2 regions of the Massilia sp. CCM 8734 genome follow, and region 2 is predicted to be linked to the other one. Evidence: predicted binding sites of a transcription regulator. Region 2 holds the regulator's gene; the other holds the start of a gene.

Region 1 (3,937 bases), on a different contig from region 2:
CCTCGCTCAATGCGGTGGCGTTTTATAGGGCGGCAGGATTTGTCGACCTGCGTAATGCGGTATATGCGCATCCGAGCGGCGTTGCGCTGGACTGCGTTGAGATGGAAAAGCACCTGTCCGGCGCGGGGTAGAATGCGCCCCCGGCACGGCGGCCGGGGGTGGTACTTAATTACTTCAATGCCTTGAACAGCGCTTCGAACTGCGTGCTCAACGAGTGATCGTGCTGCTTAATCGGCGGCACTTCGCGTTGGATGTCGAGCAGTTCGTACACCGCCATCTGGGCGGCGCGCACCGAATACTCCACCGTGAACACCACGTCATCGGCAACCTCGACGAACTGGCTGATGAAGGCCAGGTTCTTCGATTCCTTCGGCACAGGCAGCGGACGGTCGCTGTGCACACGCGGCATGAACATGCTGGTGATGTAGGGCATGCGGCAAGGGATGCAATTGGCCGTTTCCACCGCGTCGAGATCGAAGCGCAAATGGCCGCACAGCTCGCGCAGGATTTCTTCGCCGGTGCAGTCCGACATCGGCTTGGCGACAAAATTGCCGATCCGGTCCGGCGACAGCCCATAACCCCAGAACACTTGCACGCCGGCCGGCTGGTTGGCAAAGTGCGGCTGGTGCGCCAGCACGATCGACATGAACCAGTTCGAATCCTTGAACGTGACCAGGCCGCCGGTGCCGGCTTCGTTGCCGCTGAACGCCTGCATCTTGTCGAAGAAGCGCGGGTCCTGCAAGGTCACCGTGAACGACTCCCAGTACGATTCGGCGATGCTGCTGTTGAACGCGGCCGGATTGCCGAAGCCGGGTTGCGCGGCGGCCAGCTTTTCCCACAAGGTCCAGCCTTCGCTGTCGGTCTTGTCGAGTTTTTCGGGGGCGCTGGTCATGCTGCCCAGGCTGGACGCGTCGGTCATCGAACCGTTCTGGAAGAACACCAGGTCGCCGGCGGGCACGTCCACGTGCTCGCTGTTGCCCGAATGCAGGCACTCGAAGCCGGTGACGACGAATTTGCCGTCGACCGTGGCGTGAGCGATGTCGGTCACCTTGCAGTCGAGGATGAATTGCACGCCTTGCTGTTGCAGCCATGCCTGCAGGGGACGCACCAGCGAATCGTACTGGTTATAGATCGTGCGGCGCACCCCGCCCAGGGTTTCGATGCGCGAAAACTCCAGCATGAAGCGGTGCAGGTAGCGTTTGAATTCCACCGCGCTGTGCCATGGCTGGAAGGCGAAGGTGGTGGCCCACATGAACCAGAACTCGGTTTCGAAAAACGCCGGGTCGAGCCAGTCGCTGATGGCGTCGGCGCCGAGCGTGTCTTCACTGGCCAGGCTCAGCTTGAGCAACTGGGCGCGGTCGTGCATCGAAAAGCCCATCGAGGTGACCGGCACAATGGCGCGGCGCATGTCGACCAGGCGCGCTTGCGAGTGCGACTTGTGCAGTTCGTTGAAGTCGACGGTTTCGTCGAACACGCTCTTGTTTTCGTCGGCGAGCGAGGGGATCGACTTGAACAGGTCCCAGGTGCACTCGTAATTATCGAAGGTGAACATGCGGCCGCCGCGCAGCGAGTAGCCGTGCTCGGGGGAACCGGCGCCGTCCAGGCTGCCGCCGAGCTGGGGAGCCGCTTCGTAGATGCGGATGTTTGCGCCTGGAACATTACCGTCGCGGATCATAAACGCGGCCGCGGAAAGCGAGCCGATACCGCCGCCAAGCAGGTGGGCTTTTACATTCTTGTTCATAGGGGAGTCGTCCAAAAAAGGTGCATCGGTGTCCGGTGCAATCCGGACAAGTGGTTCCGGACGACATTGGCATCAGCAATTTGTTGCGACGCAGCATGCGTCCGGAGGCATGCAGAATCGCATGCGAGCGCCCCAAAAAAATTGATGCACATCAAAATTGCCAAAGCATTAATAGAGGGCGCGCTCAAGTAATGCGGCTGGAAATGCTGCGTGCATGCAATCCTCTATAATTCCAGCACCTTTCTGACTGGATGCCGCATGACGCCTTTTGACTCCCGCACGCTTGTTCGCCCGGCGCTGGCCGCCGCCATGCTCCTGATGGCCGGCAGCGCCGCCGCCGCCGACACCTGCGGCGGCGCGCCACGCCTGGTGGTCACCACGCCGCCCGGTTTTTGCGCGGGTATCATCGGCCAGGGATTCAAGTTCGCGCGCGGCGTGCAGCCGATGGCCGACGGCAGCGTGCTGGTGGTCGACCTGGGCGGCTGGCAGCCGAACCAGGGCAGCGTCTGGCTGCTCAAGCCGGGCGCGGCGGGTTTCCAGAAAACCCTGCTGATGAAGAAAATCGACCGCCCCAACGGCATCGTTCTCGGTCCCGACGGCCTGGTGTATGTGGGCGCGATCAAGCGCATCTTCCGCTTCGATCCGCGCGATCCCGAAGGCACGGTCAAGGATGTCATCGGCGGCAATTCCGGCACGCCGGCGCTGCCCGGCATCGGGCGCCATCCTTTGACCGCGATGCGCTTCGACGCCAAGGGCGACTTGTATGTGAATGTCGGTTCAGGCAGCGACCATTGCGAAGGCAAGGATGGCAAGGCGCCGGATGCGGGCAAGCCGTGCGCGGAAGCTAGCGGGGCGAACGCGCTGGGCGTGCTGCGCAAGTATCAGATGCAATGGCCGGCCGGCACCGTCAAAAGCTGGGAAGTCCACGCGACCGGGCTGCGCAATTCGATGGCGCTGGCAGTCCACCCGACCACGCAAGCCTTGTGGCAGGGCGAAAACTCGCGCGACGCGATCCAGGCGGCCATGAAGGGCTTGAAGAACGATAACGACTTGCCGCACGATGAGTTGAACCTGATCGAGGCGAAGGGCAACTACGGCTGGCCTTACTGCTACGATAACAATGTGGCCAGCCCGGAGTATCCGGACGCCAAGTGCGGCGCTTACCGCGCGCCGCTGCGCCTGCTGCCGGCCCATGCGGCGCCGCTGGGCATGACCTTTTACACGGCCAACATGTTCCCCGCGCAATACAAGAACAGCCTGATCATCGGCTACCACGGTTACCGCGCGAATGGGCGCCGGCTGGTGGCCTTGCTGCCGGATGCGCAGGGCGCGCCGCTGGGCAAGACGATCGAACTGATCAGCGACTGGGGCCCCAGGCCGAAGCAGGCGCCCGGCGCGCCGGTCGATGTCAAGCAGGGGCCGGACGGCGCGATTTACCTGGTCGAGGACCACAGCGGACGGGTAGTCAGGTTGCAGTACGCATCCCCGGCGCCGGCGCCGGGCAAATAGGCTTCCACGGCGCGCGCGGGGTGGCGTCGCTGGCCGCTGCACTGGCCTGTGCCCGGGCGCACCAGGCGAACAGCTCGTCGGGCGCGAGCGGCCGGGCGAACAGGTAACCCTGGCCCTCGTCGCAGCCCTGGTCGTGCAGCAACTGCCGCACGTCATCGGTTTCGATGCCTTCCGCCACCACGCGAAAGCCCAGCTCGTGCGAGAGGGAAATCATGGTGTTCACCAGAGTGCGGTTGCGCTCGCCGCCCGCCATGTTGCGTACAAAACTCTGGTCGATCTTGACCACGTGCGCCGGCATGCTCTGCAGATACGACAGGCTGCTGTAGCCGGTGCCGAAGTCGTCGATCGCCAGGCGCACGCCGGCCTGGTCGAGCGCGGCCAGGGTGGCCAGCGCGGTGCCCTGGTTTTCCATGATCGCGCTTTCCGTCACTTCCAGTTCCAGCCAGCCCGGCGCCATGCGGTGCTGGTTCAGCAGGGCCGTCACGGTGCTGACAAAATCGGCTTCGAGCAGGTTGGCGGCCGAAACGTTGACCGACATCTGCAACTGCAATCCGGCGCCGTGCCAGGCGGCCAGCTGGCGCACGGCCTCGCGCAGCACCCAGCTGGTGGCGGCGCGCACCATCGAGGTCTGTTCCACCACGGGTATGAATTCGCCGGGGGGCACGTCGCCCAGCTCGGGATGGCGCC
Region 2 (3,937 bases):
TTCGGCGCCAGCTACTTCCAGCACAAGTACAACGATACCGCCAGCACCCTGAGCTACACGATGAAGGCCAAGCTGCAAAATATCGATGTGCTGTTCGACTGGCACTTGATCGATAACAGCCCGTTCCGCCTGACCGGCGGCGTGGTGTACAACGGTAACAAGATCAGCATGGTGGCGCGCCAGGATTCGAACGGCTTTTTCAACATCAACGGCAAGCAATACGCCGCCAGCCAGGTCGGCATCCTCAACGGCGGGATCGAGTACAACAAGGGCGCGCCGTATGTCGGCGTGGGCTGGGGCAATGCCTTGAGCACCGACAAGAAGTGGCAGCTCAGCGCCGATCTGGGCGCGCTGTGGCAAGGTCACCCGAAGGGCCGCTTGACGAACTCGCAATGCACCGCTGCGGCCGCCGCCTGCGCCACCCTGGCGCGCGATGTCGCCACCGAGCGCGTGAAGATGGAAGCCGACGTCGAGGCCTACAAGGTTTATCCGGTCTTGCGCGCCGGTATCAGCTACCGTTTCTGACCGGCAGGCACCAGGTAAGGAACAGCGCGCCGCGCGGGCGTGGTTTTGGGTAGGATATCCTTTTTACAAGGGAGTGCACCATGAAACCACGCTTTCACTCGCTCGCGGCGCTGGCCGCCTGCTGCATGCTCGTTCTGGCCACGGCCGCCTGCGGCGACAAGCCGGAACCGACCAAGCCCCAAGTGGCGACAGCGCCATTGACCCGGTAGGCTTTTGCGCCACGGCAAGCGCCGGACAGAGTAAACTACGCCCTTGTTCTTTCGCTGCAAGGTCGCTTCCCCATGTCTTTTGATTCCCTCGGTCTGATCGATCCCCTCGTGCGCACGCTGGACGCGCTCGGTTACCGCACGCCCACGCCAGTGCAGGCGCAAGCCATTCCCGCCGTGCTGGCCGGGCGCGACATGATGGCCGCCGCCCAGACCGGCACCGGCAAGACCGCCGGCTTCGCCCTGCCCCTGTTGCAGCGCCTGACCTTGCAGGGCCAGGTCGGCGCCAATGCGGTGCGCGTGCTGGTGCTGGTGCCCACGCGCGAACTGGCCGAGCAGGTGCACGAGAGTTTCCGTGCCTACGGGGCTGGCTTGCCGCTGCGTACCCACGTGGCCTACGGCGGCGTGAGCATCAATCCGCAGATGATGAAGCTGCGCAAGGGACTCGACGTGCTGGTGGCCACTCCCGGCCGCCTGCTCGACCTGTACCGCCAGAACGCGCTCAAGTTCGACCAGCTCGAGACCCTGGTGCTCGACGAAGCCGACCGCATGCTCGACCTGGGTTTTTCGCGCGAACTCGACGCCGTGTTCGCCGCCCTGCCGAAAAAACGCCAGACCCTGCTGTTTTCGGCCACGTTTTCGGACGAGATCCGCGCTTTGGCCGGCAAGCTGCTGAGCGACCCTTTGAGCATCGAGGTCAGCCCGCGCAACAGCACCGTCAAGCGTATCCGCCAGTGGGTCGTGCCGGTCGACAAAAAACGTAAGCCGGAACTGTTCTTGCACCTGCTCAACAAGCACCGTTGGGGCCAGGTGCTGGTGTTCGTCAAGACGCGCAAGGGCGTGGACCAGCTGGTCGAGACCTTGCAGGCGCAGGGCGTCGCGGCCGATTCGATTCACGGCGACAAGCCGCAGCCGGCGCGCCTGCGCGCGCTCGAGCGCTTCAAGGCCGGCGAAGCGAAGATCCTGGTGGCGACCGACGTGGCCGCGCGCGGGCTCGATATCGACGACTTGCCGCAGGTGGTCAATTTCGACCTGCCGATCGTGGCCGAAGACTACATCCACCGCACCGGCCGCACCGGCCGCGCGGGGGCCTCGGGCGAAGCGGTCTCGCTGGTCTGCGCGGACGAGGTGCAATTGCTCGCCGCCATCGAAATTCTGACGAAGCAAACCCTGGAACGCATCGAGGAGCCTGGTTTCTCGCCGGAACACAGGGTGCCGCTCACCAACACCACCGGCGAGGTGCTGAAAAAACCCAAGAAACCGAAGAAAGCCAAGGTCAGCGGCGACGTGTCGACGGTCGACGTGCGTTTCCGCCCGCGCTGAGGCCGGCGCCGCGCCATGCGCAGGGGTATGGATCGCGTTGTTAGGACATGCACAACGCAAATCTGCATAATGCATGCCCGGCCGGGAAAAACAGTCATCTGTATCGGGGAAACAGCCCCATCTGTTCCGGTATTCGCCCGTGCGCCGGGGTCGCCGTGGGGTATCATACGGCTCAAGCCACAAACCGTCAGACCCTATGCCTCAGCCTCTCCCCTTCGTTCCGGCAGCCATGCTCAACGTCGCCGCACTCAAGGCCAGCTGCGCCGGATGCAGCATGCATCAGCTGTGCCTGCCGATGGGACTCGAAAACGATGACATCAGTCGCCTCGACAACATTATCGGCAAGCGCCGCCGCGTGCTGCGCGACGAGCGCCTGTACCAGATGGACGAGCCGTTCCGCAACCTGTACGCGATCCGCTTCGGCCACTTCAAGACCTACCAGGTCAACGCCAACGGCGAGCAGCAGATCACCGGCTTCCAGATGGCGGGCGAACTGCTGGGGATGGACGCCATCAGCGGCGACCGCCACCATTGCGACGCGGTCGCGCTGGAAGACAGCGAAGTGTGCGAAATCCCGTTCGAGCGCCTGGAAGAATTGTTTGGCGAAGTGCCGACCCTGCTGCGCCATTTCCACCGCATCATGAGCCAGGAAATCACGCGTGAACAGAATGTCATGCTGTTGCTGGGAAATATGCGGGCGGAGCAGCGCTTTGCCGTATTCCTGGTCAACCTGTCAGCGCGTTATGCGGCGCGCGGTTACTCGGCCACCAGCTTCCAGCTGCGCATGTCGCGCGAAGATATCGGCAATTACCTGGGGTTGACCATCGAAAGCATCAGCCGCCTGCTGTCGCGCTTCAAAAAGCAGAGCTGGATCAGCGTCGACAAGCGCGAACTGACCTTGCTCGACCCGGCCATGCTCAAGGCGCTGGCCGCCGGCACCGAACAGTGCAGCCCGATGGCGTGAGCCAGGGGCGCCCGGCCAGGGGCACCCGGCAAGGGGCTCTCAGGCTGGCAGCCCGCCGCGCGCCAGCGCGGCTGATCCCTGCGCGAGCCAGGTGGCAAGGTCGGCTTCCAGGCTGCCACTGCTGCTCATGGCCAGCACCGAGCATTTTGGATGCCCGGTAAAGCGCAACACCACGAGCGGTACGCCGGACACCGCCATGAATACCCGCTCGCCCTTGCTGGCGTTGAACCATCCCGAATAAAATCCGAAGCCAGCGATGCCGTTGCGCTTGGTTGTGATGCCAAGGCTGCGCACGTCGGGCAGGCGCTCGATGGCGGGCGCCCGGATGTCGGCGCGCGCCAGCCGGAAGGTGTAGAAGGCATGCCTGACCACAATGGCATCGGCGCCCAGTTCGACCGAGTGACGCATCAGCATGCTGGCGCAGAGAACCAGGGCGAATAATCCCGATGCCAGCAGTATGCCGCCGACCAAACCGGTTTCCATGGCATCCGGCGCTTTTTGGTGCGGAGTCAGGTAATAGAAGAACGTGGCCAGCAGGAGCGGCAACGCGATCAGCATGCCGATCAAAAAAACTTGCTTGTTGGAAGTTGGAATGTCGGTTTTCATCATCTGGGTATCCCGTCATGGCATGGTTGGCTATATTTATCAGACAGTATAGTTCCAGAACGCGCTGTAAACAGTCCGTTCGCGTCGGCGCAGGATGCACCGCCTTGGGTGCCGATGCAGACATGTCCGAGCAGGCAGGGGAGCCACTCACGGTCGCCTACAAGCTGCCAACACTCCCGGGCAGAAGCCCGTTAAGAACCCGATTAACAGATACCGCAACGAAGTTGGAAATGACAACAACACAAGCGCACAAAGATTGGGTAAGTTTTCTTCGCCACCAGATTGGGGGGGAGTTCGCTGTCACCAAGTACGA

What was found. The regulator FNR, encoded in region 2, switches genes on or off when oxygen is low (the NO sensors DNR and NnrR bind a similar motif). The targets are predictions, from matches to a motif close to TTGATNNNNATCAA.
Region 1: F2P46_RS09615 (oleate hydratase) is a predicted target of FNR. The motif match lies at 1,883-1,896, and genes of this name have one in related genera.

Annotation. Positions count from the first base shown of each region.
Region 1 is NZ_WHJI01000008.1:30,287-34,223, reverse strand. Features, by position in the region: gene F2P46_RS09620 (GNAT family N-acetyltransferase) at 1-131, shown strand, start outside; gene F2P46_RS09615 (oleate hydratase) at 170-1,741, opposite strand; gene F2P46_RS09610 (PQQ-dependent sugar dehydrogenase) at 2,000-3,250, shown strand; gene F2P46_RS09605 (sensor domain-containing phosphodiesterase) at 3,207-3,937, opposite strand, start outside.
Region 2 is NZ_WHJI01000018.1:7,220-11,156, forward strand. Features, by position in the region: gene F2P46_RS17640 (hypothetical protein) at 1-525, shown strand, start outside; gene F2P46_RS38275 (hypothetical protein) at 606-734, shown strand; gene F2P46_RS17645 (DEAD/DEAH box helicase) at 807-2,054, shown strand; gene fnr (fumarate/nitrate reduction transcriptional regulator Fnr) at 2,251-3,018, shown strand; gene F2P46_RS17655 (hypothetical protein) at 3,058-3,585, opposite strand; gene F2P46_RS17660 (suppressor of fused domain protein) at 3,855-3,937, shown strand, end outside.